DNA from 4 places in the Ruegeria sp. AL12 genome. Region 1 is predicted to be linked to each of the others. Evidence: riboswitches for the same ligand, from Rfam matches in the RefSeq annotation. Region 1 holds a riboswitch; each other region holds the start of a gene.

The links. A riboswitch is a leader RNA that binds a small molecule or an ion and turns the genes downstream of it on or off. The one in region 1 is predicted to bind cobalamin.
Region 2: it holds a riboswitch for cobalamin, as region 1 does, so the genes downstream of both, ACR0C6_RS19375 (hypothetical protein) here and ACR0C6_RS15300 (aromatic ring-hydroxylating oxygenase subunit alpha) in region 1, are expected to answer to the same signal.
Region 3: it holds a riboswitch for cobalamin, as region 1 does, so the genes downstream of both, ACR0C6_RS08815 (DUF1636 family protein) here and ACR0C6_RS15300 (aromatic ring-hydroxylating oxygenase subunit alpha) in region 1, are expected to answer to the same signal.
Region 4: it holds a riboswitch for cobalamin, as region 1 does, so the genes downstream of both, ACR0C6_RS07580 (DUF1636 family protein) here and ACR0C6_RS15300 (aromatic ring-hydroxylating oxygenase subunit alpha) in region 1, are expected to answer to the same signal.

The regions. Positions count from the first base shown of each region.
Region 1 is NZ_JBQFXN010000006.1:68,917-76,650, reverse strand. Features, by position in the region: gene ACR0C6_RS15340 (NAD(P)/FAD-dependent oxidoreductase) at 1-1,269, shown strand, start outside; gene ACR0C6_RS15335 (hypothetical protein) at 1,223-1,768, shown strand; gene ACR0C6_RS15330 (MFS transporter) at 1,768-2,991, shown strand; gene ACR0C6_RS15325 (DUF3833 domain-containing protein) at 2,988-3,605, shown strand; gene ACR0C6_RS15320 (DUF3833 family protein) at 3,602-4,144, shown strand; gene ACR0C6_RS15315 (hypothetical protein) at 4,174-4,398, opposite strand; gene ACR0C6_RS15310 (hypothetical protein) at 4,407-4,658, opposite strand; gene ACR0C6_RS15305 (hypothetical protein) at 4,730-4,870, opposite strand; cobalamin riboswitch at 4,925-5,128, shown strand; gene ACR0C6_RS15300 (aromatic ring-hydroxylating oxygenase subunit alpha) at 5,250-6,464, shown strand; gene ACR0C6_RS15295 (FAD-binding oxidoreductase) at 6,470-7,552, shown strand.
Region 2 is NZ_JBQFXN010000012.1:4,868-12,601, forward strand. Features, by position in the region: gene ACR0C6_RS19340 (ribonuclease T2 family protein) at 1-298, shown strand, start outside; gene ACR0C6_RS19345 (hypothetical protein) at 295-783, opposite strand; gene ACR0C6_RS19350 (lactoylglutathione lyase family protein) at 990-1,487, shown strand; gene recR (recombination mediator RecR) at 1,557-2,150, opposite strand; gene ACR0C6_RS19360 (YbaB/EbfC family nucleoid-associated protein) at 2,212-2,565, opposite strand; gene ACR0C6_RS19365 (DNA polymerase III subunit gamma/tau) at 2,966-4,729, opposite strand; gene ACR0C6_RS19370 (protein-tyrosine phosphatase family protein) at 4,901-5,413, shown strand; gene ACR0C6_RS19375 (hypothetical protein) at 5,405-5,812, opposite strand; cobalamin riboswitch at 5,904-6,125, opposite strand; gene ACR0C6_RS19380 (alpha/beta hydrolase family protein) at 6,259-7,116, shown strand; gene rsgA (ribosome small subunit-dependent GTPase A) at 7,156-7,734, opposite strand, start outside.
Region 3 is NZ_JBQFXN010000002.1:210,634-218,367, forward strand. Features, by position in the region: partial or broken gene ACR0C6_RS08795 (GH1 family beta-glucosidase) at 1-413, shown strand, start outside; gene ACR0C6_RS08800 (glucokinase) at 387-1,445, shown strand; gene ACR0C6_RS08805 (carbohydrate kinase family protein) at 1,476-2,402, shown strand; partial or broken gene ACR0C6_RS08810 (D-lyxose/D-mannose family sugar isomerase) at 2,467-3,084, shown strand; cobalamin riboswitch at 3,185-3,381, shown strand; gene ACR0C6_RS08815 (DUF1636 family protein) at 3,480-3,836, shown strand; gene ACR0C6_RS08820 (ABC transporter ATP-binding protein) at 3,833-4,606, shown strand; gene ACR0C6_RS08825 (ABC transporter substrate-binding protein) at 4,623-5,573, shown strand; gene ACR0C6_RS08830 (FecCD family ABC transporter permease) at 5,575-6,585, shown strand; gene ACR0C6_RS08835 (inositol monophosphatase family protein) at 6,609-7,388, opposite strand; gene ACR0C6_RS08840 (GcvT family protein) at 7,655-7,734, opposite strand, start outside.
Region 4 is NZ_JBQFXN010000001.1:1,502,872-1,510,605, reverse strand. Features, by position in the region: gene cobN (cobaltochelatase subunit CobN) at 1-2,354, opposite strand, end outside; gene cobW (cobalamin biosynthesis protein CobW) at 2,360-3,415, opposite strand; gene ACR0C6_RS07580 (DUF1636 family protein) at 3,417-3,788, opposite strand; cobalamin riboswitch at 3,881-4,087, opposite strand; gene ACR0C6_RS07575 (SLC13 family permease) at 4,315-6,171, opposite strand; gene ACR0C6_RS07570 (hypothetical protein) at 6,595-6,786, shown strand; gene ACR0C6_RS07565 (AAA family ATPase) at 7,150-7,734, shown strand, end outside.

The DNA.
Region 1 (7,734 bases):
CTTTCCGCCGCTTACTATCTTTCAGAAAACAACGACGTGACAGTCTATGAGGCCGAACCTCGGCTTGGTGGCCATGCCCGCACGGTGATGGCCGGAAAGAACGGGGATCAACCGGTCGATACGGGCTTCATCGTCTTCAACTATGCGACATATCCCTACCTGACCCGGCTGTTTGATGAGCTGGGCGTGCCCGTGATCGAAAGCGAGATGAGCTTTGGCGCGACAATCGACAATGGCCGCATTGAATACGGGTTGAACAATCTGCGCACACTGACCGCTCAAAAGCGCAATCTGGCGCGTCCGGCTTACTATAAAATGATCGCTGATATTCTGCGGTTTGGCAAAGAAGCCCCCGAAGCCGCCAAGGACGATGACACCACGATTGGCGAATTGGTGGACCAGCTGCGGCTGGGTCACTGGTTCCGGCACAATTATCTGATGCCGATGTGCGGTGCCATCTGGTCTACTCCGGTCGAGTTCGTGGATCAGTTCCCCGCACGCTCTTTGGTGCAGTTTTTCCGCAATCACGCTTTGCTGGCAAGTGGTCGTGCGAACCAGCATCAATGGTACACGGTCAAAGGCGGCAGCATAGAGTATGTCCGCCGGATCGACGCGGCCCTTCGTGCGCGGGGGGCGGAAATACGTCTGGCCAGCCCCGTTCAGAATGTATCCCGTGACGAGATGGGCGTCACCATCCACAGCCAGGGCGCCGTGGATCAGTTCGATGAAATCATCCTGGCCACCCATTCGGACCAGTCGCTTGCCATTTTAGGTGATGGCGCGACCCCCGCGGAAGCCGCTGCATTGGGCGCAATCCGCTACCAGCCCAATACGGCCATATTGCATTGTGACCCAGGTCAGATGCCAAAGCGGCGCGCCTGTTGGTCAAGCTGGACCTATCGTTCGCAAGCCGGAGATGTGGGGGTAACCTACTGGATGAACCGGCTTCAGAACATTCCGGACAGTGACCCGCTGTTTGTAACGCTGAACGCTTCATCAGAAATTCCCGCGGAAAAGATCTTTGACCAGGTCGAATTTGCCCATCCGGTCTTCGACAAGGCCGCCCTGAAGGCGCAGGGGCAAATCCGCGAGATGCAGGGACAGAACCGAACTTGGTTTGCCGGTGCTTACAACCGGCACGGATTTCACGAAGACGGGATAGCCAGCGCGATGCATGTCGTTGCTCGAATAAATGGCGCCCCGCAAACCATCGGAGCTGAAAATGGCATTCCTGGGAAAGACCCGGCCCTATCTGTTGCCGCTGAATAAGGCGATATGGCGCACAGCGTTTCTTGCACTTTCCTTGCTGATCCCCAATGGGCTGGTCGCGTCACCGGTCACGGAAGAACTGAACGATGCCCAACTGCGCGGAACCGCGACGTTCCGCTATCTGGGTTTGCCAATCTATGACGCCAAACTCTACACGCCCAAAGGTGCGCCGTTCAGTTGGAGCGAAGATATCGCCCTGCAACTGACCTATCGCAAGAACATCAAGAAGAAAGCGCTGGTCAACTCGACACTTGACGAGATGGACCGCATCGGCCGTTCAGCACCCGTTCGCGACCAACTGAACCGGTGTTTCAAAGCCGTGGCAAAAGGGGACAGTTATCTGGCGGTTTCTGATGGTCCCGACAAGGTCAGTTTCTGGCTGAACGGGCAAAAGACCTGCACCATGGCGTATCCGGGCATCAAGCGCAGTTTCATGTCCGTGTTCCTGGGAGACAACACGCGGTCCGCGTCTTTCACGCGCAGGCTACAGGGGCGGTGATGCTCTATCCCCGGGTCAGTCTCTATGCGTTGATGCTCGCTGCGGCGGGTATCCCGCTTTATATCCACTTGCCGCGCTTTGCAGCCGTGAACCTGGGTATTGGCCTTGGGGTCATTGGTACGGTGCTGCTGGTGATCCGCTTGGTGGATCTGGTGCAGGATCCGCTGATCGGTTGGGCAATCGACCGATGGCCCGGCGGCCAGCTTGCATTTGCGGCGATGGCGGCTTTGGGGCTGGCAATCGGGTTTCCCCTGCTTTTCAATCTGCCGCAGGGTGCCAGCGTGCCGGAACTGGTCGCGATCCTGATCTTGCTGTTCTCGGCGTACAGCCTGGGAACCATTCTTCTGTATGGTCGCAGCGCAACTCTGGCGAAGCGAACCGATCCGAAAGAGCTGATGATACTGGCCGCCTATCGTGAAGGCGGGCAGTTGACCGGGGTGGTCATCGCAGCCAGCGCTCCGGCCCTGTTGGTTGCTTTCGGGGCACACTCCCAAGGCTACCCCGCATTCGGAGCGTTTCTGGGGCTGCTGTCCGTTCTGACCCTGATACTGACGATCCCGATCTGGCGTCGCAGACCGATCACCGGATCAGGCCTGTCCTTTGCAGGGCTGGGTCAGGCAGGTGGCTTGCGCCTTCTTGCGCTGGCTTTGGTCAACAGTCTCCCGGTTGCCATAACCTCCACCCTGTTTCTGTTTTTTGTGGAAGACCGGCTGCAACTGCCGGGCAAGGCGGGTCCTTTGTTGATCCTGTTCTTCCTGAGCGCAGGCGCGAGCGTCCCGCTCTGGGCAAAACTCAGCAACAGAATTGGCCCGAAACAGACTCTGATCATCGCCATGCCCCTCTCGATCGCCGGCTTTATTGGCGCTGCCACACTGAGTGCAGGAAACGTTGCGGGGTTTGCAATGATCTGTCTCGCCTCGGGCGCGGCGCTGGGCGCGGATATGGTCGTATTGCCGGCCATGTTCTCGGTCGTGCTTACACGGGCCGGGCTGAACGCATCAGCCGCGTTTGGCATCTGGTCCTTCGCTGGCAAACTGGGCCTCGCCCTGGCTGCCTTTTTCACTCTGCCGCTGCTGGAACGCAGCGGTTTCACCCCCGGTCAAACCAATTCCGCACAGGCACTGGAAACACTCAATCTTGCCTACGCGGTGCTGCCCTGCATCCTGAAAGTCGGAGCGTTCGGGATGGTGTTGACCCTGCCCACCGAGGTCACAAGCAAATGAACGCTTTCACCATCATCCTTCTGGTCCTTCTGACCGCTGTCTTCATCCGTGCAAGGCTGCTGAGCTTTCGCGCGCAATCGCCGTCCGATTACAGTGGCACTGGGCCAGATTTTTCCCTGAAAAAGCACCTGAACGGAGAGATCTTGTCCGAGGGCCTGATCTATGGCCCCAACGGCAAAATGTCGAACAGCTTTGTCGCGCGCATGTCCGGCGAATGGCAAGGCAACTCGGGCACGCTGACCGAATACTTCACCTATTCCAACGGAAAACAGATGACCCGCAAATGGTACCTGACGCTGGGAACCGGCAACACGTTCACGGCAATAGCGGATGATATCGTGGGCGAAGGTCGGGGCATCATCTCGGGGTCCACGGTGAAACTGACCTATCGTATCATTCTGCCAGATGACGCTGGTGGACACACACTGGATGTCACCGATTGGATGTATCTGACAGAAACCGGCGTCATCATGAATCGGTCCGAGATGCGCAAGTTTGGCGTCAAGGTCGCGGAACTGATCGCCACAATGCGTCCAAGCCCCAGTTCGAAACCGATTCATCCAAGTGGGTCAAACGGGTATGACGCGACTTCGGAAAGGAAGCCGTTGCAATGATCACCTTTCGCTCTTTCATCGCCTGCGTCGCCATCGCAAGCCTTGCACTTCTGGCGGCCTGCTCCAGCAAACCGAAGGTACCCAAAACGTTTCTGTCGGACCGACAGTTGAACCTCGAGGAATTTTTCGAAGGCAAAACAGTGGCCTACGGTCAGTTTCAGGATGTTTTGGGAAATATCCCCCGCAGATTCACGGTTGATATCGACGGGACATGGGACGGCGAAACCCTGACACTGGTCGAAGACTTCGTCTACGACGATGGCGCGACGGAACAACGCATCTGGACATTGACCAAAACCGGAGAGGATGCGTGGACCGGTACGGCTCCTGGCGTACTGGGTACCGCCAGCGGGATTGAACGCGGGGATACGTTCAACTGGAAATACAAGATCGACCTGCCGATCAAGGACGGGACCATGCGTGTCAAATTCGACGACTGGATGTGGCTGCTGGATGACGACCGTCTGCTGAACCGCGCCTATGTCTCACGCTATGGCGTCCGTCTGGGTGAAGTCATCCTGTTCTTCGAGAAGAAATAGGGCTGCCAGGCCCGGTTTCATCACAAAAGTCAGTAGAAAATAAACTCGTCCACCAATGCTGTCGTCGATCCCTTGACCTCACCGGCCGTGTTCGCCCTTGGCCCGTCCGGGGCTGCACCCTCGGCGCGTTCGCAGCCGTCGACCTTCAAGCGCGCGCGTTCTATCTGCCCCCAGAGGAAAAACAGGCCATCTCGTTTTCCCATGAGGCGCGAAGGAACTGTTGTCCGCAAAACACCTGTTTTCGGTTTTGGCATCTGCTCTCTTACTGCCTCCGGTGTTTTCCACCATTTTCGGAAAACGTAATGGTTTTTCCCGAAAAAGACAATTTTTTATGGACAAAATGAGGTTTTCTACCGGCCGTTGACAGGATGGACTGGCAACTCTCGCATGACGGATATTGGCCTTTTTCACCTGCCCCATTGAAAGCCAGCACTATCCCGAACGGATCAACTTCACCTAAAAGGGTTTGCTGCAAACCTCCTTCATTTGGCCTGACACTCTCTTTTCCAGCCATGCTCAGGCGACGCCCAGCGTTTCGTTTCTGATCAGAGCAGCCGGGCCTTCGCCGTCGCGGTTGGGGGACAATTAGGCGGCGCCGATGTCAGACGTGGCCGCATCCATCGCAAGGCCATCGGCCACCGCAAAACGCCATGCCGGCGGGCCTGCCACGCCCCTGTGCCAAGGACTGTGATCCCGGCGCCGTCCACGCTGCCGGAAAATTTCCATGTCTGTTTTGAAACCGGAAATGTCGCAAGCATTTCAGCGCCCAAGCGGGTAAAAAGTAGGCTGCCATCGTGAGGTGCCGCTGTTTGATTCTCAGACAGCGGAGAATTGGGAAGCCGGTGGAATTCCGGCACTGCCCCCGCAACGGTAAGGAAGGTCAGGTTCGACAATCAACCACTGGGACGAGGATCCCGGGAAGGTGTCGCAACCGGGTGCAAGCCCCTTTCAAGTCCGGAAACCAGCCTCTCAGATATGTCAAACCGCGGGTGGCGGTGGGGGCACGGATTTCGGACGTGGTCCTCGCGCGCCTCCGGACGGTTCCTCCCTGTCACCTGCCCAAGCAATGCCGCGGGGCGCGGCAGGAGAGCCAGAAGTGAACAACATGCAAAGCCTGTTGGCGCGTCGAAACCCGGGTTACGCTCTGGAGCAGGCGTTTTACACCGATCCCGAGATTTTTCAGACCGACCTTGAAACCATCCACTACCGCGACTGGCTATTCGCCATTCCGGCGTGTGAGCTGGTGAAGTCGGGCGATTATGTCACCTATAATGTAGGCGCCTACCGCGTGATCATCGTACGGGGTGCAGACAATCAGATCCGCGCCTTTCACAATACTTGTCGCCACCGTGGATCGATCATTTGCAAGGCCGCAAAGGGTAATGCGCCCAAGCTGGTATGCCCCTATCACCAATGGACCTATGAGCTGGACGGCTCTTTGCTGTGGGCCCGCGACATGGGGCCGGACTTTGATCCCAAACAGCATGGTCTGAAGACTGTCCATTGCCGCGAGCTTGCCGGGTTGGTCTATATCTGTCTGGCGGATGAGGCTCCGGATTTCGACGTGTTCGCCAATATCGCCCGCCCGTATCTTGAGCCGCATGATCTGGGGAATGCCAAGGTCGCCTTTGAAAGCTCGATCATCGAGAACGGCAACTGGAAACTGGTCTGGGAAAACAATCGCGAATGCTATCACTGCGGCGGAAACCACCCTGCGCTGTGCCGGACCTTCCCTGATGATCCGGGTGTGACGGGGATCGAAGGTGGCGAAACCCCAGCCTATATGCAAGCCCATTTCGACAGGTGCCAGGCTGCGGGTATGCCATCGCAGTTCTATCTGCACGAGGACGGCCAATATAGACTGGCGCGGATGCCACTGAAAGAAGGGGCCGAGAGCTATACGATGGACGGGAAATCCGCCGTGCGCCGTTGGTTGGGCCGGTCGCCCTTTGCGGATGCGGGATCGCTTTTGAAGTTCCACTATCCGACCACGTGGAACCACTTTCTTGCCGATCACTCGATTGTTTTCCGCGTCACGCCGATCGGCCCGACAGAGACCGAGGTCACGACCAAATGGCTGGTCAACAAGGATGCGGTTGAAGGCGTTGACTATGACGTGAAACGCCTGACCGAAGTCTGGGTCGCCACGAATGACGAAGATCGACAGGTGGTCGAGGACAACCAGCAGGGCATCAACAGCCCGGCCTATGTGCCCGGCCCATATTCAGCCATTCAGGAATCCGGTGTGCTGCAATTCGTGGATTGGTATTGCAACACAGTGTCGGCCCGCCTGGCCCCTGACTCAATGGCGGCGGAGTAAGTCTGATGAAAGACCTGAACACGCTTTCATCAGCCGTCTGGCAGGATGGAGAGATGCTGGAATGTGTCTCGGTCGTGCCCGAGATGCCGAACACTGCCAGCTTTTCGTTCCGTGCCCCCTCGGGGGCGCAGTTCGCCTATCACCCCGGTCAGTTCCTGACGCTCGAGATTCCGGCGCCCGACCAGCCCGGAGGCGTTGTGCATCGCACCTACACGATCTCATCGTCGCCGTCGCGGCCGCGGTCGATCACCATCACCGCCAAAGCGCAACCCGACAGTATCGGCACGCGCTGGATGCTTGACAATCTTCAACCCGGCATGCGGATCAAGGCCATTGGGCCTGCGGGCCTGTTCACCAACGCGTTGAGCGATGCGCGCAAGTTCCTGTTTATCTCGGCTGGCTCAGGCATCACACCGATGATGTCGATGACCACCTGCATGTGGGACGAAGGCCGCGATCTGGACGTTGTCTTCATCAACTGCGCCAAAAGGCCATCCGAGATCATCTTCCGCCAGCGCTTGGAACAGATGGCCAGCCGCACGGATGGTTTGGACCTGAAATTCGTGGTGGAAGAGCCGGACCGCTACCGCCCATGGACGGGATATCAGGGTCAGTTCAACCAATTGATGCTGGGGCTGATGGCGCCGGATTACCTTGAGCGCGAAGTCTATTGCTGCGGTCCTGAGCCCTTCATGCAAGCGGTACGCGACGCGCTGGCCGGTCTTGGTTTTGATATGAACAACTACCATCAGGAAAGCTTCGGCGCGCCGGTGGAAACCGAGGCGGATCAGCCCGAGTTGGATGACGTTGTTCTGGACGACGACAGCAGCGCCGAGATCCTGTTCGCGACCTCGGGCGTGACGGCCAAGGTTGCCGAGACCGACACGGTGCTTGCCGCCGCCCGCTCGGTTGGCCTGAACATTCCGTCAGGCTGTACCTTCGGCGTGTGCGGGACCTGCAAGGTCAAGAAAACTGCCGGAGAGGTCCATATGGTCCACAACGGAGGGATCTCGGAAGACGATATCGACGCGGGGTACATTCTGGCCTGCTGCTCGAACCCGATCGGCAAGGTTAAAGTCGAGGTTTAGGTGCTTCGCATCCCGATCAAAGCCGCAGCGTGGCTGACACCCGCTGCGGTTTTCGGCGCGGTTTTTCTGCCCGTTGCAGAACGCGGGCCAGATCGGGTCGCCGGATGTCCGGCGCTTTCGGGGCTTTCCCGCCATCTCACAGACGCGGCGCGAGCATCTGCCTTTGTCTTCGCCGGCCATTA
Region 2 (7,734 bases), on a different contig from region 1:
GGGATTGTCGGCATCCGACTACTTTGCCTTGTCCCGGCGGGCTTATGAAGCGGTCAAGCGCCCTGAGGTGTTCCGCAAGCTGGATTCATCCGTCAAACTGCCGGCTTCGGTGGTCGAGGAGGCATTCCTGAAGGCCAACCCTGAGTTGAAGCGCGACATGATCACGATCACCTGCAAACAGGGCTATATCGAAGAGGTCCGCCTGTGCCTGTCCCGCGATCTTGATCCCGTACCCTGTGGCCGCGGCGTGATCCGTGACTGCACCGCCAAGGACGCCCTGTTCGATCCGATTCGTTAAAGCTTTTTGTTCTGGCAGTCCCGCGCATAGTCCAGCGCCTTGGCGGTGCCTTTCAGATCGATGGCCATCACCACTTCACCTGCCGGATTGTAGACGGTCATCGTTTTGTTCTGAGCGATGGCGTTCACAAAGCTCCGGTCGGTGAAAAACACGGTTGCGCCCGGCACGTCGCGTTCGTTGAACCCGATGGCCGTCGCATCATAGCTTTTGCCGTCCAGATCAAAGCGGATCGGATAACTCTCACCCTGTTTAATGTCGCCCCATGCCTTGTTGTACACGGCGAAATACCCACGATTGCCCAGCGCATCATAGCCCAGCCGCACCACCGAGAGATCCTGATACACCGTCTGGATCAAGCACCCGTTGCCAAGCGCTGGGTCCATCATGATGTTCCAACCTTCGACAAAGCCCTTGTCCACAAGGTCCTGCGACAGGGCGGCGGTTGCAGTGAACGTGGCGAAGGCGAGGGCGAGAAGGCGGGCCATAACGTATTCCAATCAAAGGGATCAAGTCCGAGGCATTCTACTACGCGCGCACGGAAGGCAAAGCCCCTTTTGCTTTGTAGCGAGTATTTTGTCTCCGGGTCATGACCCATGCAGCGGGGTGAACCCTGCTATGAAGGCATGGGAAGCAACTTGAAAACTAAACGCTGTCCAATAGTTTTACGTCTTAGCAGATTAAGGAGCCTTCTATGTCTCAGTTTCCAAGGACTTTTTCACATATCGGGTTGTCCGTTCCAAACGTGGACGAAGCCGTGAAGTTCTATTCCGAGGTCTTGGGTTTTTACGTCATCATGCCGCCCACCGACGTGGTCGAGGATGACTCGGATATTGGCGTTATGTGCACGGATGTCTTTGGCCCGGACTGGAGGAAACTGCGTATCGCACATCTCGCGACAGCGGACAGGATTGGAATTGAACTCTTCGAGTTTGACGGGAATTACGAGCCTGAAAACAACATCGATTTCCGCAGAAATGGCACGTTTCACTTTTGCATTCAGGACCCTGACGTCGAAGGTCTGGTCGAAAAGATTGTGCAGGCTGGTGGAAAGCAGAGGATGCCGATACGGCACTACTATCCCGGAGAAAAGCCTTACCGAATGGTCTATGTTGAAGACCCCTTTGGTATCGTATTCGAAATCTACAGCCACTCGTATGAGCTGACCTACTCGTCTGGCGCATATACCTGAAGCCCGTAGGCCCGCGTCGATACGTGCTGGGGCGATGGCGCGGTTATCGCCCCGATCCTCTGAGGTTAGCTAGATTTCCTTCCGCGCCCGCAGCGCGGCCGTGATCGTCCCGTCGTCCAGATAATCCAGTTCTCCGCCAATCGGCACACCCTGCGCCAGCGAAGTCAGGCGGACCTGCCCCTCAAGCTGATCGGCGATGTAATGGGCGGTGGTCTGGCCATCGACGGTGGCGTTCAGCGCCAGGATGACCTCGGAAATCCCTTCGGCCACAACCCGGTCCTTGAGGCGGGGAATGCGCAACTCGTCGGGGCCGACCCCGTCCAGCGCCGACAGTGTGCCGCCCAGAACGTGATAGCGGCCTTTGAACACTCCGGCACGCTCCATCGCCCAGAGGTCGGCGACGTCTTCGACCACGCACAACTCGCCGGTTGCGCGGGCCTCATCGTTGCAGATGTCGCAGATGTCAGTGGTGCCCACGTTGCCGCAATTCAGGCACTCGCGGGCCGTGATCGCGACCTGCTGCATGGCATCAGACAGGGGCGTCAGCAGCAGGGCGCGTTTTCGGATCAGGTGCAGCACCGCGCGGCGGGCCGAGCGCGGGCCCAGGCCCGGCAGTTTGGCCATCAGGTCGATCAGGTTGTCGATGTCGCTGTTCGAACTCATGGCCAATCCTGTCTTGCGCCGGAGGGAGCCTCCGGCGGGAGTATTTCAGAAAAGATGAAGCTCAGAACGGCAGCTTGATGTCTGCGGGCAAGCCCATGCTTTCGGTCAGCTTGGCCATTTCTTCCTGAGAACGTTCGGTTGCCTTGGTCTGCGCATCCTTGATGGCGGCCAGGATCAGGTCTTCGACCACTTCCTTGTCATCGCCGTTGAAGATGGACGGGTCGATATCCAGACCTTTGAGTTCACCCTTGGCGGTCGCCGTTGCCTTGACCAGGCCTGCACCGGATTCGCCGACAACCATCATGTTGTTCAGCTCTTCCTGCATCTCGGTCATCTTGGTTTGCAGGTCCTGCGCGGATTTCATCATCTTGGCCATGTCGCCCAGACCGCCAAGCCCGCCGAGTCCTTTCAGCATAGTATTCTCCTGTGTCTCCGTTTGCGCTCTAGATACGGGCAGCAGCCACATGGCACAAGGGTTCTCCCGCCGGTCGGAGGCTCTATCGTTCCGGCCGACATGTTGATCGGCGCAGGCGTCAGCAGGATCGTGCCGCCCGTCTGCGACGCCATATTCGCCTGCAGGTCCGAAAAGCCTAGATCGTCCTTGGCGCGCATATGGCCTGCTGCCGAGACTGATCACACAGGGCAAAGAAAATCTGGGCGTGGTTCGAATGGCTACGCGGCATCCGGATCAGAAGTGTCACGGGCCGCCTACCGCTGGCCGGTGTCGCAACAAACGATCTGAGACATGCAGGCGGATGTGTTCGATTGAAACTTCGTTCAGCTTCGTTTGAAACAGGGGGTGACGGGCGGCGGGGTTAGTCTTCCTCGAACGGGTCCCACTCGTCTTCCACCTCGGGAAGCGCTTCGGTCTCGACCTTGGCGGCGCGTTGCTCCGGCGTTTCGATCCTGGTGATTTTCGCCTTTGGAAATTGCGCCAGTACCGCCTGCACCAACGGGTGTTTTTCGGCCTCGGATTTCAGTGCCAGCTCGGCCTCGTCCCGTATTTCTGCAATTGTGGGGGCTTCTCCGTCCGAGACGATCGAGACAGCCCACCGATTTCCTGTCCAGCGTTGCAAGGCTGAGCCCAGTCGTGGCGCCAGATCTGCCGGTGCCTGGGCGGCGGGCGTAAATTCGATTCGTCCGGGTTGATAGGAGACGAGGCGCACGCCGTTTTCCACCTCGACCAGCAACTTCACGTCGCGATTGGTCCGGATCAGTTCCACCACGTGGTCGAAGGTCGGGTACCGGGCAAGAGCCGTCTGGGCATCCTGCGCCAGGGCTGCAACCGGTGCGCCACCGGAACCGCGAGGGGACGGCGCATAGGCAGGTGGATGGGCCGCGCCAGCCGGCGCCGGACCGGTGCCCGGTCGAGATATCGAAACGCCGCCATTGGGCCCGCCCGGCGGCGGTGGCGGGGCATCTTGCAACCGTTTGATCAGCTCTTCGGGGCTGGGCAAATCCGCCACATGGGTCAGGCGAATAACGGCCATTTCAGCGGCCATCATGGCGTTGGGGGCAGCCGAGACTTCCTCGAGCGCCTTCAGCAGCATTTGCCACATCCGGGTCAGAACCCGCATCGGCAGAGCCTCGGCCATGTGTTGGCCCCGGGTCCGTTCGTCCGGAGAAATCGTCGGGTCCTGCGCCGCGTCAGGCGTGATCTTCACTACGGACACCCAATGCGTGATCTCGGCCAGATCGCGCAGCACCGCCAGCGGGTCTGCGCCTTCGGCGTATTGGCCGCTCAACTCGGTAAGTGCTCCGGCGGCATCACCGCGCAGGATCATATCCATAAGGTCCAGAACCCGGCCACGGTCTGCCAGTCCAAGCATTGCACGGACCTGATCGGCGGTCGTCTCGCCAGCCCCGTGCGAAATCGCCTGATCCAGCAACGAGGTCGCATCCCGGGCCGATCCTTCCGCTGCTCGGGTGATCAGCGCCAGCGCGTCTTCGGCGATCTGGGCGTTTTCCGCTTCGGCGATCTTGCGCAGCAGGCCAATCATGTCTTCGGGTTCGATCCGGCGCAGGTCGAAACGCTGGCAGCGGGACAGCACGGTGACAGGCACTTTGCGGATTTCAGTGGTTGCAAAGATGAACTTCACATGCGCGGGCGGTTCTTCCAACGTCTTGAGCAGCGCGTTGAACGCGCTGGTCGAGAGCATATGAACCTCGTCGATGATGTAAATCTTGTAACGCGCGCTGGCGGCGCGATAGCGGACACTGTCAATGATCTCGCGGATGTCGTTGACGCCCGTACGGCTGGCGGCGTCCATCTCCATCACGTCGACATGGCGGCCTTCCATGATGGCAACACAATGTTCGCACTGACCGCAGGGCTCGGTTGTGGGGCCACCGGTTCCGTCGGGTCCGATGCAGTTCATCCCCTTGGCGATGATCCTTGCGGTCGTGGTTTTGCCGGTGCCGCGAATGCCGGTCATGATGAAGGCCTGCGCGATCCGGTCGGCCGCGAACGCGTTTTTCAGGGTGCGCACCATGGCATCCTGACCCACCAGATCGGCAAAGGTTTCCGGGCGATATTTGCGGGCGAGAACCTGATAGGCGGGGCTGGAGCTGTCTGTCATGTCTTCTCGTTGGGATTCGGTGCTTGGGCACAGCGTAGTGGCCACCGTTGCCCGCGTCCACAGCGTGGCGCGATGATTTTTGATTTAGAAACGAGTCGCTTTCGCACTAAACTGCATCAGCGGATTTAATGGCTCATTTTTGTAAAGAGTTTTTTGGGGAGGACAGGATTCATGTCGCAGTTGGTGATCTACGCCCTGCAAGTCGGTGGCGGAACGCTGGCACTGACCTCGATGCCCGGACGCGGCGGAGATTACTCCAGCGACCTGGACATGATCGCTGCGTGGCAGCCGGGGCTTGTTGTTTCGATGACGACGGATGTCGAAATGCTTCAGGACGGGGCGCAGGAATTTGGCAGCGATATTCAAAGCCGCGCCAGCCGATGGGTTCACCTGCCCATCGAAGATTTCGGAGCGCCGACAAAAGCGATCGATGACGCGTGGCCGTCCGTCAGCGCCGCGGCCCGGCATGCGCTGTCCGGCGGAGGTCGCGTATTGGTGCACTGCCGCGGGGGATGTGGCAGGTCAGGTATGGTTGTCCTGCGGCTGATGGTCGAATGCGGCGAACGCGCGGACACGGCGCTGCAACGATTGCGGGCGGTGCGCCCTTGCGCCGTCGAAACGGATGCGCAAATGGCCTGGGCCTCTCGGCGCGCCCAGGCACAGGTCAGTCTGGATTCAGATTGAAATCTGCGCGGGCGCGCAAACAGGTTTTCGCGGCCGGATCGTGGAAACTTCGATCATCGCGCAGGGTGGGGTTTTCACGACGCCGGATGGCATCGCACTGACCGTGTTTCCGAAGATCAGGTCGGCATAGCCGTTCAGCGGCTCAATCGCGGTTTCGGGCTGCGTCCCGCAAAAGACACGAATGCTGTCTGATCGCGCGCGGAAAATTGCATGACATCCTTCGGTGCAATGTGACAGCTCGCTGCTGCCCTCAATCTCGAAATCGTCACTGGTGGCCGAGGTCGCCTGGGCCATGGCTTCGGATATCGAGCGCGCCAGCCGCGCCAAAGCGGGGCAGGTTTTGCCCGTCCGCTGACATACCGTTGCACTGAATTCATGTGTTTTTGTCTTCCAGATCATCCTGCGCCCTCCGCGCTTGGTGGACAGGATATTTGGGACAGGTGGAACAGCGTGATGCCGTCAGGACCTGCCCGGACACCCCGCCCGAGTTTCGGTTTCGTTTCCGATGGCAGGTCTCCTGACTTGCGGGTCATCGCTTTGCCGACCTTCCCAGCCGTCGGGGCCAGTGGTGTTTCGGCATCGCTTACCGCTTACAGTTGCGGGGGCAGTCGCGGATTTGGTTGTTGCCTGCATGACCAGACATTACCGCACCGTGTTCCCTTTTCATCCCGACCCCTTGTGGAGGCCGGAAACCATCACACAACCGCTAGCGTTTGAGTACGCACCGAGTCAAGCCGATCTTTTGGCCGGACGCTTGGTCATGCTGGATACGGTGTTGGTTCATGCATAGTGTCGAGGGTGTTGAGGTTCTGAAACCGGATTTACCAAGCGCAAAGCCAGAGAACATGTTGGACACAGAGCAAACGGTATTGACCGAAGAGTTTCGCTTTCCGTCCGGGCAGAAAACACTGTCTGCCCGGTTGTACAGCCCGCTGACTTCGCCCGAAATCGTCGTCGTTCTGAACAGTGCAACGGGTGTGCCGCGCGATTATTACCGTCATTTCGCACGATGGCTTGCTGCCGAGCAGGGTATGGCCTGCCTGACCTATGACTATCGCGATTACGGGCATTCCTTGACCGGCCGCCTGAAAGATTCGCGTGCGACCATGGCGGATTGGGCCTTGATCGACATGCCCGCGGCACGGGCGGAAATGCGCAGACGGTTTCCCAATTCGCAGCATTGGACCATCGGCCATTCGATCGGCGCGATGTTGGGGCCTGTGCAGCCGGATATCGATCTGATTGACCGGATGATCTGTGTGTGTTCGGGGCTGGTAACCCTAAGCGACCATCCATGGCCCTATCGGGGTTTGGCAGGATTGTTCTGGTATGGTCATGCGCCGCTTTTGGCCCGAGCCCTTGGCTACCTTCCCGGAAAGGCGATCGGGTTCGGCTCGGATCTGCCGGCATCGGTCTATTGGCAGTGGCGCAAATGGTGTACCGCGCCTTTGAATTATGTGCCTGAAATCGGGCATGAGTTACCTGCGGCGCAGTGGAAGGATTCTGGAACGCCCGTGGATTTGTTCACCTTCGAGGACGACCAGATGGTGCCGCCGGAAGCGGTTTGGCGGCTTGCGGATCTTTACGGCCCCGATGCCAACCGCCACCTGCTGAGCCCCGCCGATTTCGGGTTGCCCGAGGTGGGTCATATCGGAGCATTTGCCCGGCGCAATGCAGCGGTTTGGCCGCGACTGATCGCCTGATCAGACGCGGCGCAGGACGGGCCGGGCACCGTCCAACAATCACCGGGTGCGAAGTTTCTTTTCCTTCATGACGCCACGGACCATCTTGCCGAACGCTTTGTCCCGCGCCCGGGACTGCGCGACGGTTTCAGAATTGCGCTGATCTTCGCGCCGAAGCTTGCGCCACCGGTCCAATCGAGCCGGATCAAGCGTGCCGTGGCTGATCGCCTTTTGCACGGCACATCCGGGCTCGGAGCTGTGCTGGCAATCCGAAAAACGGCAGTCCCGGCTCAACTCGGTAAGGTCCGAGAAAACGTCGTCGATCCCGTCCCGAGCGTCCAGCAGGCGCAATGCGCGCATTCCGGGTGTATCGATCAACCAGCCGCCGTTGCGCATCCGGTGCAATGCGCGCGCGGTCGTCGTGTGCCGGCCCCGCGCGTCATCCTCGCGAATGTCCGAGGTGGCAAGATCCTGATCGGTCATGGTATTGGCAAGTGTCGTCTTGCCAACGCCCGACGAGCCAACCAGCGCCCCGGTCTGGCTTTTGGGGCACCAGGACAGAACCTTTTCAACCTCTGCCGGGTCCAGCGCGTTGATCGCCAGAACCGTCAGGAACGGGTCCAGTGATTGCACCTGTCC
Region 3 (7,734 bases), on a different contig from region 1:
TGATTGCCCCGGCGGACGCCGCCTGGCCCGGCCTGCAAGAGGTTCCCGGACCGTTACCCAAAACGCAGATGGGATGGGAAATCGATCCCTCTGCCCTTACCCGCTTTCTTGTCAGAACAAGGAAAGACTATACGGGCGCGTTGCCAATCTATATCACCGAAAACGGAATGGCGAGTGAGGCGCGCGTGCAGGACGATGATCGTATCGATTATCTCGACAAGCACCTTGCGGCCGTACTGGACGCTTTGGCACAAGGTGTTCCGGTGAATGGCTATTTTGTCTGGTCGCTGCTGGACAATTATGAATGGGCCTTCGGGTACGAAAAGAGGTTTGGACTGGTGGACGTGGATTTCGAAACACTTGCGAGAACGCCCAAAGCGTCTTTCATGGCGCTGAAATCCGCCCTGTCCGGTACTCAGAGCGTCTCTCAGCCGTTAGCGCAACCATTCGGTGCCGTGCATGAGCATTGGAACCTGGTTGCGGATATCGGCGGTACGAACACTCGTCTGGGCGTCGTCACGAACGGAGAATTGGCAGATCTTCGGAAACACCCGACGGGGACATTGGAAGACCTGCTCGAGGCGTTCCATGACCTCAGGGACGAGATCGGAACCAACCCACAGGCCGTCGTAGCAGCCGGAGCCGGGCCGGTCAGGGACGGAACAATTCAGTTGACCAACGCGAACCTGGATCTTTCGGAAACCGAGCTGACGAAAGCAACAGGAGCAGAGCGCACTTTTGTCATAAATGATTTCACCGCTGCGGCGTGGTCGGTGGCCGAGGTGACCAGGTCGGATGTTGCGGTCTTGCAGGGTCAGGAGGCGCCGCCCACAGGCACACGGCTGGTTGTAGGGCCCGGAACCGGGCTTGGCGTTGGTGCTTTGCTTTTTTCCGAAGGCAGGTATCACACGGTCTCCGGCGAAGGCGGGCACGTGGGCCTGTACCCGCGCCATCGCGACGAAGTTGATATCTTTGAGGCGGCACGTCGCATCGCACCGGGCTGTTTCTTTGGGGACAGCCTGGCGCTGGAAGCAGAAATGTTCCTGAGCGGAACCGGCCTGCCGATCCTTTATCAGGCGGTTGAATTGGCATCCGGTCAAGCGCGAACTCAGGCGCGCTCCGCAAAGGACATTCTGAACGATGCCCGCAACGGCACCGATCTGGTCGCCGAAAAGGCGGCGCAGATTTTTACCACCCACTTAGGTGCTTTGATGGGTGATCTGGCGGTCACCTTGATGCCGGAGGGGGGCGTTTTCCTTGTCGGCGGCGTTGCCGAGAAAAACCGCTGGCTATTCAGTGACAACTTCAAGGATGCGTTCAACGGCGGCGGCCGCTTCAGCGACTTGCGCCGCTCCCTGAACCTTTACGTGTCTGAACAGGCAGAGTTCGGGATCATCGGCGCAAACAACTTCTGCAAGAACGCGCTGAGACAGCAACCAGACTAACCGAAGTTTCTTACCTAGAAGGACCAAGACATGATCCTGTGCTGTGGTGAAGCGCTGATAGATATGATTTCAGAACCGACCGCATCGGGCGCAATTGGTTTTGTGCCACATACTGGTGGTGCAGTTCTGAACACAGCCGTCGCGATGGGACGTCTGGGTGTTCCGGTAGGGATGCTGACAGGTTTGTCATCGGACATGTTCGGCCAGCAATTGATTGATGCGCTGAAAGCGAGCCATGTGGACACGACACATGTGATCATCTCGGACCGTCCCACCACGCTTGCCTTTGTGCAGCTCTCGGATGGACACGCGACTTACAGCTTTGTCGATGAAAACACCGCGGGCCGGATGTTGCTGCCCGAAGACATGCCCGATCAGCTTCCTGCTGTCTCTGCCCTGTATCTCGGTGGAATCAGCCTTGCGTGTGAACCTTGCGCAGATGCCTATGCCGCCCTTCTGGACAGCCACGGTTCCGACCGGGCAGTGATGCTGGACCCGAATATCCGCCCGGATTTCATCAAGGATCAAACCCGGTTTCGGACGCGTTTGAACCGCATGATCTCGCGTGCGGATATCGTCAAGGTTTCAGACGAGGACCTGGACTGGATCATTCCGGGCGCTGAAGCCGAATCCGCAAAAGCGTCTGTGCTGTTGCAGGCGGGTCCTTCCGTTGTCATCGTCACCCGTGGCAGTGACGGGGCGCACGGTTACCTGGCGGATGGTTCCGAAGTCTCGGTTCCCGTGAAGCCCGTTGAGGTGGTCGATACGATCGGCGCAGGTGACACGTTCAACGCCGGCGTTCTGACCGAGCTCAGCCGCGCAGGGCATCTGACCAAGTCAGGTCTGCGCGGATTGACGGTTGAAAGCCTGCAAGCAGCCATGGAACTGGGCGCTGACGTGGCGGCCGTGACCGTTTCCCGAGCCGGGGCAGAACCCCCGTGGGCGCACGAACTTTGATCTGCGGGATGGCATGATGAAACGATCCGAAATCAACCACTTCAAGCCCTAAGCCCAGACGTTCATTCAATCTTTCGGAGCCGTGTTGCCACCCTTTGCGGATTGATCGCCCGAGAAAATGCGCATCTCTTTGGTCGAAACTGTCCGCAGCCGCAAGCTGGGATGGGACATTACCAATTACGCACAAGGCCATTTCGACGAACATTGCCTATTCCTGTTCACTCTAAACAATGGTGAGGTGAAGGATCTGAAATCCGGGCGTGGGATGCTCTGTGCAGAAAAACTGTTGATCTCGAAAGACGATCAGCTTTCTCCGATGCACCGGCATATCGTTAAGGCAGAAGACATCATCAACAGGGGCGGCGGCGATCTCGTTCTGGAAATTCATGCGTCGGATCCAAACGGTGGCGTCGACCGCGACAACCCGGTGACGGTCCCCAGCGATGCCTGCCCCGTAACCTTGCAACCCCAAGAATACGTGCGGCTGAAGCCGAGGCAAAGCGTAACTCTGATGCCCGGCATCTGGCACGCTTTTTGGGCCGAGCGCGGCGATTGCCTTATTGGCGAGGTATCGACCGTGAATAACGACCGCACCGACATTGGGTTTGAAAAGCCAATTCCACGGTTTTCAAAGGTCGAGAAAGATTCCGAACCGGATTTCCTTCTTGTATCAGACTATTGACACCGTTCGGTCCGGGCTGGCGCAGCAGGACAGCTGGGTCAGCTGTCGCAATTCCATCTACCAACGCCTTCGTCTGCCGCTTGACAAGTCTGGCATTGCCAGACTAGCTGAGCGGGATGGTTCCATAAGGGATGAAAATGGGAACACGGTGCGGCACTGGAATGTGCCAAGTCCGTGACTGCCCCCGCAACTGTAAGCGGTGAGCGACGCCACTTCACCACTGACCCGCATGGGTTGGGAAGGTCGGCCAAGCAACGACCCGCAAGTCAGGAGACCTGCCATCGCACTATAAACCAACCCGAGGCGGGGCGTCTCGGAAGGAGGCTTGATGGCGCGTTTGCGTAATATCCGGGTATGTGCCCTCTGTCTGCGTCTGGCAAACGACGGAGATGGCGATGACCTGCTATTCTGATCACTACGTTCTGATCTGTTCAACATGTCAGGGGGCGATGTCTGCCGAGGCTGCGCAAGACGTGCTGGATGCCCGGTTGCCTGACGGTTTTGAAACCCGAATGGTGGCCTGCATGGCAGGTTGTGAACGGGCCATGACCGTCGGATTTCAGGCCCCGGGCAAAGCGCAGTACCTGTTTGGCGATATCACGACATCACACGACCTGTCCGCCCTGGTCGAATTCGCGACCCAGTTCGGCGACAGTGACGATGGCTGGACCAGCGCCTCGGACCGCCCCCCGGCCCTTTTCGCAAAGACCTTGTCGCGCATGCCCGCATTGCCGTCCGGGGGGGGATCATGAGCTTTCTGGTTGCCGAGAATTTGGAGTACTACGCGCTCAATGGCGATGTCCTGTTGCAGGATGTATCCTTTCGTCTGGAAGAAGGATCAATTCTGGCAATCGCAGGGCCGAACGGCGCCGGCAAGACCACTCTGCTGAAACTGCTGTGTGGGATCGAACGGATTGCCTTGGGTGATGTTTGGATAGAAGGCCAAAGCCTTCGGACCCTGTCCGCCCGCCAACGTGCCCGCTCCATTGCTGTGGTCGGGCAGCAGGAAATGCCTGACGGGCGGATGCGCCTGCAAGACTATGTTGCGCTGGGGCAAATCCCGATTCAAGGCGAACGTTCGATGGCTCAGCACAAGGCTGATCTGGAACGGGTTCTGACGACGACCGAGCTGTCGCATTTTGCCAACAAAACGATGGGTCAGCTGTCCGGCGGAGAACGTCAGCGCGCACATATCGCGCGCGCGTTGGCCCAGAATCCGTCCTTGCTGTTTCTGGACGAGCCAACCAACCATCTGGACCCCGATGCCAAGGGGCACATGCTGTCTCTGGTCGCTGATCTGGGGGTAACTGTCGTCATGATCGTCCATGATCTGGTCATGATCCCGGAATTCGCCACCCATGTGGCGCTGATGAAAGCCACGCGTCTGACGGGGTTCGGGCCTGTTGTCGAAGTTCTGACCCCAGACCGGGTACGTGAGACATTCGGCGTGGATTATCTGTGCTTTCAGCACGAAGGCCGCATGATCCCCGCACTGGATATCCGAAAACGGAAACTGTCATAATAACAGGAACTTAAATATGATGCAGAAACTCTGGCCAGTGGTCGTCTTCGCTGGCTTGGCAAGTGGGGTGGCCGCAGAGGGCGTCACCGTGGACAATTGCGGCGAACCGCTGGCTTTTGACTCGGCGCCGGAACGTCTGGTCGTGCATGACATGAACATGACGGATATGGCCTTTGCGCTCGGCCTTCAGGACAAGATCGTGGGGCTTACCGGAATTACCGGCTGGTACAAAACAAGCCCTGATTTTGATGCTCAGCGTGGCGACATCCCAGAGCTTGCCCCCAAATACCCGACCATTGAAAACCTTGTGGCCGTCGAACCCGATCTGTTTTTTGCCGGTTGGTACTATGGCATGAAACCCGGCGGTGACGTCACGCCCGACACGCTGGAACCCTTTGGTATCAAGACCATGATCCTATCCGAAAGCTGCGTGCATCTGGACAAGGATCGCCCCGAGGCCAGCATGAACCTGTTGTTTGATGACGTTCTGCGTCTGGGCACGGTCATGCAGGTCGAGGACAAGGCCGAGGCGCTGGTTGCCCGCTGGAAGGACCAACTGTCCGCCATCGAAGCAAAAACAGCCGATCTGGCGAAGCCCCGCGTATTCCTGCTGGACGGGCCGGCCGATGCTCCGTTTACCGCGGGCAAGTTCGCCATTCCCGATGCAATGATCGCAGCCGCGGGTGGCGAGAACGTGACGCATGATCTGGATACCAGCTGGGGTCGCACGTCGTGGGAGGCCGTCGCCGCGGCTAACCCGGAATTTCTGGTGCTGCTCGACTATCAGTCCGGCAACGGCGCAGAGGACACTTTCCAGTTCCTCAAGGATCACCCGGTGATGTCACAAACGGACGCGGTAAAGAACGAGCGCTGGATTGGCCTGCGTTACGAGGAACTGACGCCCGGCCCGGCAAATATCGAGGCGATCGAGAAGATGGCGAAGGCGATGCACCCGGAGACCAACTGATATGGTCCGATTGGGCCGTTTGATTTTGCTGGGGGCGGTTGTTCTGACCGCCCTTTTGCTGTTGTCCATCGTCTACGGGACCACCCCAATCCCCGTGCGCGAAGTTTTTTCGGCCATCGGCCTTGGAACCGGTCTGGTGGACGGAGACATGACGCCTTTGCACCGGATCGTCTTCGACCTTCGCCTGCCCCGCGCCCTGTTTGCCGCCGTGATTGGTGCGGGACTGGGCGTCGTTGGTGTTGTTTTGCAAACAACGACGCGAAACGATCTGGCAGATCCGTTTCTGTTCGGTCTGTCCTCTGGTGCAGCTGCTGGCGCCGTTCTGGTGATCACCGTCACGGGTGATGTCCTGGGAATTTGGACGTTGCCGCTGGCGGCATTTTGCGGTGGTTTGATCGCGTCCGGCATTGTTCTGGCGCTGGTTCAGGGCTTGCGCACAAGCGCACCCGAAAAACTGATCCTGGCTGGCCTGGCGGTGTCCTTTCTGTTTTCCGCAATCACCAACTACCTGATTTTCTCTGGCGACAATCGCGCTGCTCATTCGGTGATATTCTGGATGCTTGGCGGTCTGGGACTGGCAAGATGGGAAACGTTCCCGCTTGTCCTGATCGGATTGGGCCTGATCCTGAGCTATTCACTTTACCGCAGCCGGTGGCTTGACGCGCTGCTGACCGGGGATTTCACAGCCTCGTCACTGGGTATTCCCGTTCAAGGACTGCGGTTCAGCATGTTTTTCGTTGCCGCGTTGGCGACGGCCAGTTTCGTTTCCGTTGCCGGTGTCATCGGCTTTGTCGGGCTGATGGTGCCTCATATTGCACGCGGCATCGCCGGAACTCTGCACCGAAACCTGCTGATCGTCTCGGCGATCGTGGGCGCGATTCTGCTGACATTGTCCGATATCTTGTCACGCCTTCTTCTGGCTCCGCAGGAGTTGCCCGTGGGAATCGTCACAACGTCGATAGGATCACTTTTTGTCTTTTTGTATTTGTTCAAATCTGATCGCGGGAGCTAGTTTTCCAGGGTTGCGCAACACTGTCATTTTTCGACATTGATTAGGTCAAGCAGTTCAGCATGCAGTTCAGGGGTTGCGGCGGAAACGACCGCGCCATCTGAATCGAGGGTTAACGCATGCCCGTGCCAATCGGTCATCACTCCGCCAGCAGCCGTGATCAGAGGTGAGAGCGCCAGATAGTCATAAGGTTGCAGATCGTAATCCACCACAGCATCGACATGGCCCGAAGCAAGCAAGGCATGGGGATAACAATCATAGGCAAATCGGCGCGTCTGCCCTGCATTCATCAGCCGACTGAACAGGTCAGGATGATCGCGATAAATTTTGTCGCCTTCATTCACGTACAAAACCGATTGATCCAGACGCGTGGTGTTCGACACCTCTATCGGTTGCCCGTTCAGGCTGGCCCCGTCACCAACCACACCCAAATAGGTCTCATGCAAGGCCGGCATTCCGACCAGGCCCAACCGAGGGCGCCCATCCACAAGGTGCGCCAAAAGGAACCCGAACAAAGGATGGCCGGACAGAAACGAACGGGTTCCGTCAATGGGGTCAATCACCCACATATGACGCCCGTCGCCTGCTTCTTGCCCGTGCTCTTCGCCAAAGATGCCGTGTCCGGGAAAATGCTGTTTCAGGTAAGAGCGTACTTCTGCCTCAACTGCCTTGTCGGCCTGCGTCACCGGGCTTTCATCCTGTTTGAATTCAATGCCCAAAGACCCCCGAAAAAACCGCATCGCGGATTCCGAGGCAATATCAGCAATCTTCATCGCATGTTCAGTCAACGCATCTGGGGTTACCATTTCCGGTCCTTTCGGCTGAAGTCATCCAATCTCCGACGGATGAAAGGTTGATTGCCCTGAAAGCTGAATGAGAAGTCTTGCAGTTCAGTTTTCGGATGGGCATGAGGTGTGACAATACTGAAACTTTATCAATGGCTTATGGATCGAAATTCGTCAGATTCGACGAACATTCGGACACTCGGGGCGGATTTGCCCTGTTTGCATGCTTTCCCCATGTGTTCCGATTGCCGTGCGTGTGTCGGTAGATCTGCTCTTGCACTCTCGGGTCAGGTCTTCACCCGGCTCATCTGCGGGTCGAAAAGCGGTTGCAGCGTCACTTCGCAAGGAACCCTCTGAGTGGCGACAT
Region 4 (7,734 bases), on a different contig from region 1:
CCCGCCGTGCGCATCGTGGCTGACCCCCACAGATCGACGATCAGCCCCTTCGGGTAATCGCCTTCTTCCTGAAGATGGCGCCGCACCAGTTCCTCGGCCAGTTTCACACCCTGAGCATAGGCCGCACGGGTCGGAACCGACCGCGGATCGGTGGTGTAAAGGTTCCGCCCGGTGGGCAGAACATCTGACCGGCCACGATAGGGGGACCCCGAAGGTCCGGCATCAATCCGCTTGCCTTCGAGCGCTTTGATCAGCGCGTCGCGTTCGGCGTGGGCCGAAGGGGCCGGATCGAAACTGCCCGTCACCTCGGGCACGCGCCCGAAGATGTGCAGCCCGTCGCCAAACTGGCTTTCCTTGATGTCACAGACAAAGCGGTCGATGCGGGTGATGGCCTCGGCGGTGCAGGTTGCCTGATCGAGGCCAAGATCGCTTTCCAGCCCTATCGCCTGCGCCTCATCTCGGATATCTTCCTGCAAGCGGTCGCGGCGTTTGGGGTCAAGCCCGTCGGCGTTGGAAAACTCATCCAGCAGCGATTCAAGCCGCACCATCCGATCCGGCGTGCCGCTTTCCTTCATCGGGGGCGGGATGTGGCCCAGCGTGACGGCTCCGATCCGGCGCTTGGCTTGCGCGGCCTCGCCCGGGTCGTTCACGATAAACGGGTAGATCACCGGCAGATCGCCGATCAGCGCCTCGGGCCAACAATCGGCAGACAAGGCGACCGATTTTCCGGGCAACCATTCCAGCGTTCCGTGCGCGCCGATATGGATCAGCGCATCGGCACCCAACCCTTTGCGCAGCCACAGATAGAAGGCGACATAACCGTGGCGCGGGGTGCGCGAGAGGTCATGATAGTCGTCATCCCGCAACTCGGGCGTGCCGCGTTCGGGTTGCAGCGCGACCAGCGCCTTGCCGCGCCGAAGCGCGGTGAAATGGAAGGCCCCATCGGCACAGGCCGGATCATCTTCGGGCGCGCCCCAAACGGCGTGCAGATCAGCGCGCAGGGTTTCGGGCAATTCCGCAAGCGCATCCTGATAATCCCCGAGCGACCACGAAATCCGTGCGTCCAGAAGAGTGTCGGCAATCGGCTCGCCAGTCGCGATGTCATAGCCTTCTTCGTCAAGATCGGACAGCATCGCCTCGGCCGAGGCCAGCGCGTCGAGGCCAACCGCATGGGCCATCTGCCAGTCTTTGCCGGGATAGGTGGACAGGACCAACGCAGGAATCTGATCTGCCTTGGGTTTGTCGTTCAGTGCAAGCCAGCCTGATACACGGTCGATGATCGCTTCGATCCGGTCCGGTTCGGGCCGATGTGCAAAGCGCGCGTATTCCAGATGCGGATCGCGTTTTCCGGGTTCCTTGAAAGACGCAACTCCCGCCGAGATCCGTCCATCCACCTCGGGCAGAACCACATGCATGGCAAGATCGGCCGGGGACAAACCGCGTTCCGCCTCGGCCCAGGCTTTGCGGCGCGAGGTGGCGAGAGCGACCTGAAACACCGGCACGCCTGCCGCGTCCAGAGGCGACGTTCCCGACGCGCCTTTTCCCGAAAACGAGGTGGCGTTGACAATGGCCGATGGGTTCAGCGCAACAACCTGTTCCCGCAACCAGTCGGCGGCCACGGGCGCCTTGAGAGACGGGGCAAACAGGCCCACCGCCGCGTATCCACGGGCGCGCAGGCTGCGGATCAGCGCGGCGATCGGGGCGGTGTCTGCCGAGGTCAGGTAAGCGCGGTAAAAGGTGACGAGGATTCGTTTGACCTTGCCTTCGAACGCGGTTTCCACCGGGATTACGCCGCGATCCGGACACCACGCGCCACATTGGGGCAAGGTCTTGGCGCCCATCACCGGACCGGCATAAAGCCCCGCCGCCAAAGCCATCTGCGCCAGCGCCGCCTGTGCCGCGACCTCGCCGCCGGTATCGCACAGATGCGCCAGACGCCGCAGGGTCGAGACCGGCAGGGTGGAATAGTCATCCAGCCGCGTGTCCTCGCGCCCGTCAGCGGGCAGCACCGCCAGCGCGATGCCCTTGGCCTGCGCCAGCGCCAGAACCTGCTGCAACCCATAAGCCCAGTAGGGGACGCCGCCGATCAGACGGATCAGAATACCCTTGGCGCCCTCCATCGTCTGCTCGACATAGGTATCGACCGACAACGGGTGTTTCAACGCCGTCAAATTTGCCAGCCGCAGGGTCGGCATTCGCCCTTCCGGTCCGCCACCACGATGCCAGCCCGCCGCGAAAGCCCCCAGATCGCTGTCCGAAAACGACAGCACCACCAGTTCCGCCGGGCTCTGGCCCAGATCGGTTGGGGTCTCGGTTTCCTCGAGCCCGTGGCTTTCGCGGAAGACGACGTGCATGTGTCTTACTCGGCAGCCTCACGCACACCCACGAGGATTTCGCGGATTTCCGCCTCTTTGATATCGTCATGCTCGGCGATGACGACCAGACGCGAACGACGGTCTTCACCGGGTTCCCACGGGCGGTCATACTGGTGCCGTACCCGCGCGCCGACCGCCTGAACCAGCAGGCGCATGGGTTTGCCCTGAACGGCGGCATACCCTTTGACGCGCAGGATGTTCAGTTCATTGGCGAGGCGTTCGATATTGGCGATCAGTTGGGCCGGTTCGGTCTGCTCGGGCAGCTCGACGATGATGCTTTCGAAATCGTCATGCTCGTGATCGTGATGGCCGTCGTGATGCGAGGGTCGGGCGTCCATGTCATCCTCGGCGGCGGCTTCCAGACCCAGCACAACGCGCACGTCCACGACACCTTCGGCCACTTCGACGACGGCCAAGGGGCGCGGCGCCTCGGCGGCGATGATCTCGCGCGCTTTGGCCACGCCTTCGGGGCCGGCGAGGTCGGGCTTGGTCAGCAGAATGATGTCTGCGCACGAGATCTGATCCTCGAACACCTCGGACAGGGGCGTTTCGTGGTCGATCGAGTCATCGGCCATGCGCTGGGCGTCCACCGCTTCGACATTGGGCGCGAAACGGCCTGCGGCCACAGCCTCGGCATCGGCCAGGGCGATCACGCCGTCGACGGTGATCTTCGAGCGGATGTCAGGCCAGTCGAATGCCTTGAGCAACGGTTTCGGCAGGGCCAGACCGCTGGTTTCGATCAGGATGTGATCCGGGCGCGGCTCCAAAGCCATCAGGGCCTCGATGGTGGGAATGAAATCATCTGCCACGGTGCAGCAGATGCAGCCATTGGCCAGTTCCATGATGTTTTCCGCCGGGCAATCAGGAATGGCACAGGATTTCAGGATGTCGCCATCGACGCCCACATCGCCGAACTCGTTGACCACGACAGCAAGGCGCTTGCCCTGCGGGTTCTGCATCAGGTGACGCACCAAAGTGGTCTTGCCCGAGCCCAGAAAGCCGGTGATCACTGTGACGGGGAGTTTTTCGAGGTTCGACATGTCAGGCTCCAATGGGGGGAATGCGCGAGGCACAGTTCTTGCGAAAATGTTCGGGGCGTTCGCGCCATTTCACCAAACCATCTTCAGTGGCCAGATACTTGGTCGCGCCGTCGACGATGACGTCGACATGATCTGTTTCGTTCAGGTTTTCATACACGAAGGTCCAGCGGCCCGGCCCGCGCAACACGATCGAACAGCCTTGATCGCAGTTTGACAGGCATTCAACGGCTTTCACGGTGACACCGTCGGGCAGGTCTGCCTGTTCCAGGGCCTTGTGCAACAAAGCGCCCGGGCGTTGCGCGTCATCTTCGACAGGCAGGCCGCGACGGCAGGTGGTACAGACCAGCAACTCGACTGGTGCGGTCTCGGTCATGTCTCTCATCCCCCCAAATCCTCTTCGCGGGGGACGGGGTTTCATGCGGGCCACGATTGGTCATGGACCCGACACCGGAACACCCCGCCCGGTTTCAACTTCGGTCGTTGGCAGGTCTCCCGGCTTGCGGATGCCAGAGGCGGGCCTCTGTCGGATGTCCCGCCTTCCCGGCTTTCGGGCCAGTGGCATTGGGCATCCTCTCCGTTCACGGTCGCGGGGGCGGCTGCGTTTGGCGGCAAGACCGTTGACGCATTCCCTTTTCATCGGCTGTCACCGACACCAACGAAAGGGACATGCGGCACCGCTGGCCTGCTTGTCAAGCGAGTCGCGTGCAAGAATGATGCAGAGGCATGGAAAGCGACCTGTGGGCGTCGATGGGCGGCATGGTGTGCCGGGCTTCAGCCCGAGATGGGCCGGGCGACGAACGGTATCTCAGCAAGGGGCGTAGACCATGGTGAACGGGAGCCTTGACTGTACCTGTCCCGATGATGGGAAAAGACCACCGAACACCCCGGATCCTCTTGCGCTAATAGATGACGTTTATCATGAGCAGCGAGACGACCAGAAACAGCGCCGTCATAATCCCGCCGGAGCGGACGAAATCCATCACCTTGTATCCGGCCGGACCCATGATCAACGCGTTTACCTGATGGGTTGGGATGATGAAGCTGTTCGAGGTCGATATGGCGACCGTCAGGGCAAAGACGGCCGGGTTTCCACCCGCCGCCACCGCAATCGATACCGCCAGAGGCACCAGCAGAACCGTGGCCCCCACATTGGACATGACCAAAGAAAAGGCCGTCGCCAGAATGGCGATGCCGGTTTGCAGCGACCAGAGCGGCCAGCCGTCCAGAATTATCATGATCTGCTGCGCGATCCACGCGGCCGTGCCTGTGTTCTGCACGGCTTGTCCCAAAGGTATGAGGCAGGCGAGCAGGAATACGGTGTTCCATCCGACCGCGCGGTATGCCTCGTCCACGCTGAGCACACGGGTCAGCATCATGCCCACCGCGCCGGTAAGAAGACAGAGTGAAAGCCGGACATCCGTGAACAGGATCAACGACAGCGAAATGGCGAAGAATGCCAGGGCCCAGCCGACTTTTTGCGGCCGCAGCTCGTCCTGAGGAAAGTCCGTCGTCACAACGACGAAATCCGGATCTCGTTTGATCCGCATCAGGTTGTCCCATCTGGTATGTGCCACAAGCATGTCGCCCGCCTGAAACTTTTCGAGCCCGATCTGAGTGGATTCGTGATCCTCGGTCTCGACATGGCTCAGCGTCTCTTCGCCGCGGTGAATGGCCAGCAGCGACATCCCGTAGGTCTTGCGAAACAAAAGCTCGCGGGGGCATTTGCCGATCAGCTTGCTGTCGGGCGTGATGACCACCTCGGCCACGCCTGCATTGGTTGGGGCGAACTCTTCGACGAAAATGTCCAAATCCGGAAGAACGGTCAGCCCATATTTCTCGGCGAACTTCTCGACCTCCCAACGGCGGCCGACGATGGCCAGCCGACACGGCGCTGCAATTTCCGCTGTCAAAACCTGAACCATCGAGGTTTTGCCGCGATAGAAGGTGGAAATGATGTACAGGTGGTTTTCGTGGTTGATGTCGGCCAGAATCTCGCCGACCAAGGGGCTGTCCTCGGGCACCACGACTTCGAACACATCGGCTTTGAGGCCATAGACCCTTTGCAGGTATTCCTGTGTCCCTTGTCCGGTACCCGTATTGTCAGGCCCTTCAGCCTCGGGCAAAACCCAGCGTCCCAACAGCAGAAAGTATCCAATTCCCGTCAGGATCAGAACCGCACCGATCGGCGTGACCGAGAACAGGCCGAAGGGCTCCATTTTCTGAGAGGCCGGCAGACTGTCATTTGCCGTCAGGATCAGATCGTTCAGCAGGATAAGAGGAGACGACCCCACCATCGTCATGGTGCCGCCCAAAATGGCGCAGAATCCCATCGGCATGAGCAGGCGCGACAGCGGTATGCCCGACCGTGTGGAAATTCGGCTGACAACCGGCAGAAACAGAGCAGCGGCGCCGACATTCTGCATGAACGAGGATATGACGCCAACGGTGCCGGAAATGATTGGTACAACCCTGCCTTCGGATTTGCCACCGTATTTGAGGATGACGGCAGCCACCTTGTTCATGATCCCCGTCTTGTCCAGACCGGCCCCGACGATCATGACCGCAATGATCGAGATGACCGCATTGGATGCGAAGCCGTCGAACAGAAGGGTGACATCCGCCAGATTTCCCAGCCCGGGCGCGTAGCTGAGCAAGCCTATGAGAACCAGAACCAATATGGCGGAAAGGTCGATCCTTATGATCTCGGAAACGAACAGAAAAACGGTGAATGCCAGCAGGGTGCAAACGACCCCCATCTCGAAGGTAAAGGCAATGTGTTCCACAATACGTCCAGAACTTTTTCTTTGTTAGAGTCCTAGTTCATCCTTCCCGAGTTGTCATGAAGTTTCGTTTTTTGGCGATGTTGAGACATAAAATTGCTCAAAGGCTGCTGTGTGAGCAATGCTTTCGGGAACCCCATTTGACGAACGCGTCAGAAAGAAGGATTGGACAAATTGCATGAAGAAGTCAGCACGTTTCGTACCGGCGCGATGCCGTTCCAACCAGGTCGAAGCAGCATAGGTAATGGCAGGTCAATTCCAGCCATGGACGACAGACAATCCGACAGCTTTGTTTGCGGCACCATTCTGCGGCTGCCTGAACCGCGCAATGGGCCTGCTTGGCCGTCCCTGATCGCAATCTGACTACAAGAAAGGTCTGTACCCAAATGGCTGGGACCAATGGTTCAGGTCACCAATTCTGATCATTTCGAGATGAAGATGCCAAGGAAGTACGGCGAGGTGTTGCCTGAACGCAAGCTGGCGGCATATGCCAAGAATGCTCGCAGTCGGATGGAACAGAACCAGATCGAAACACGAAAAATCCAAATTTTGGTTGGATACTGGACCTCGAAGAAAGACAAAGTACCGTAAGTCATTGGAGGTATTGGAGGCGAGTACCGGAATCGAACCGGTGTACACGGATTTGCAATTTTGGCTGCGTCGTGTTCACGGATACCCAGCTTTTCGGCAATTATTGCGTCGATCCGCTGCTGAATTATGGCGTCCAAGTCCATTTGATTTTCCCTAAGTTAGCTAATCTCTAGTGTGTCTATAGCATTGTTTTTATAGGTTTTTTTAGCTTGCTGGGCAATGCGGTTTTACCAATGATGGAAGGGCTGACGGTGGTGGGCGATAGTCCAAACTGACGCGATCCGAAGGCAAAGAAAAACCCGCTGCGTGTGCTGCGCAGCGGGCCGAAATCGTAACCCTGTTTTGCCGAAAGGGTCGTCAGATATGAACGACATTAACCCCACACCGCCACATCCGCAACAAGACGCTTGGGAACGGGCCACAGCCGAACGGAACTGGCTGGTCTTTGCGGTCACACCGCCTGTTCCACAAACCGGCAAGACCGGCAAATTTCCGACCGACCGCGTGGCCAGTGAGTACCAGCACGAACAGGTCAACTTTGACCGCCCGGTATCTGCGGACCAAGCGGCCCGATACACCTTCGCGGAATTGTCCGCGTTGCTGACCGGCCTGACACCGGTGGGCGAGATTACCCACTACGCAGCCGGATACCTGCCACGACCGGGCAGCGCACTGGTGATCGGTGATCTGGACAATTGCCGCGATCCTGCGTCTGGCAATATCGAACCGTGGGCGCTGGGTGTCCTGTCGGCAAGTCGGACATATGCCGAAGTTTCGGCCAGCCAGACCGGCATTCGTCTGCTGATGGAACGCATGGAAGGTGACGACCAGCACACCAGCGGTGAAAAGAACGGGGCCGGGTTTTTCGCAAACGGCAAGCGCGGTGCGGTGCTCACCTTTGACAAACTGCCCGGTTATGAAATTCAGCCAGTGAAGGCACCAGCCGTG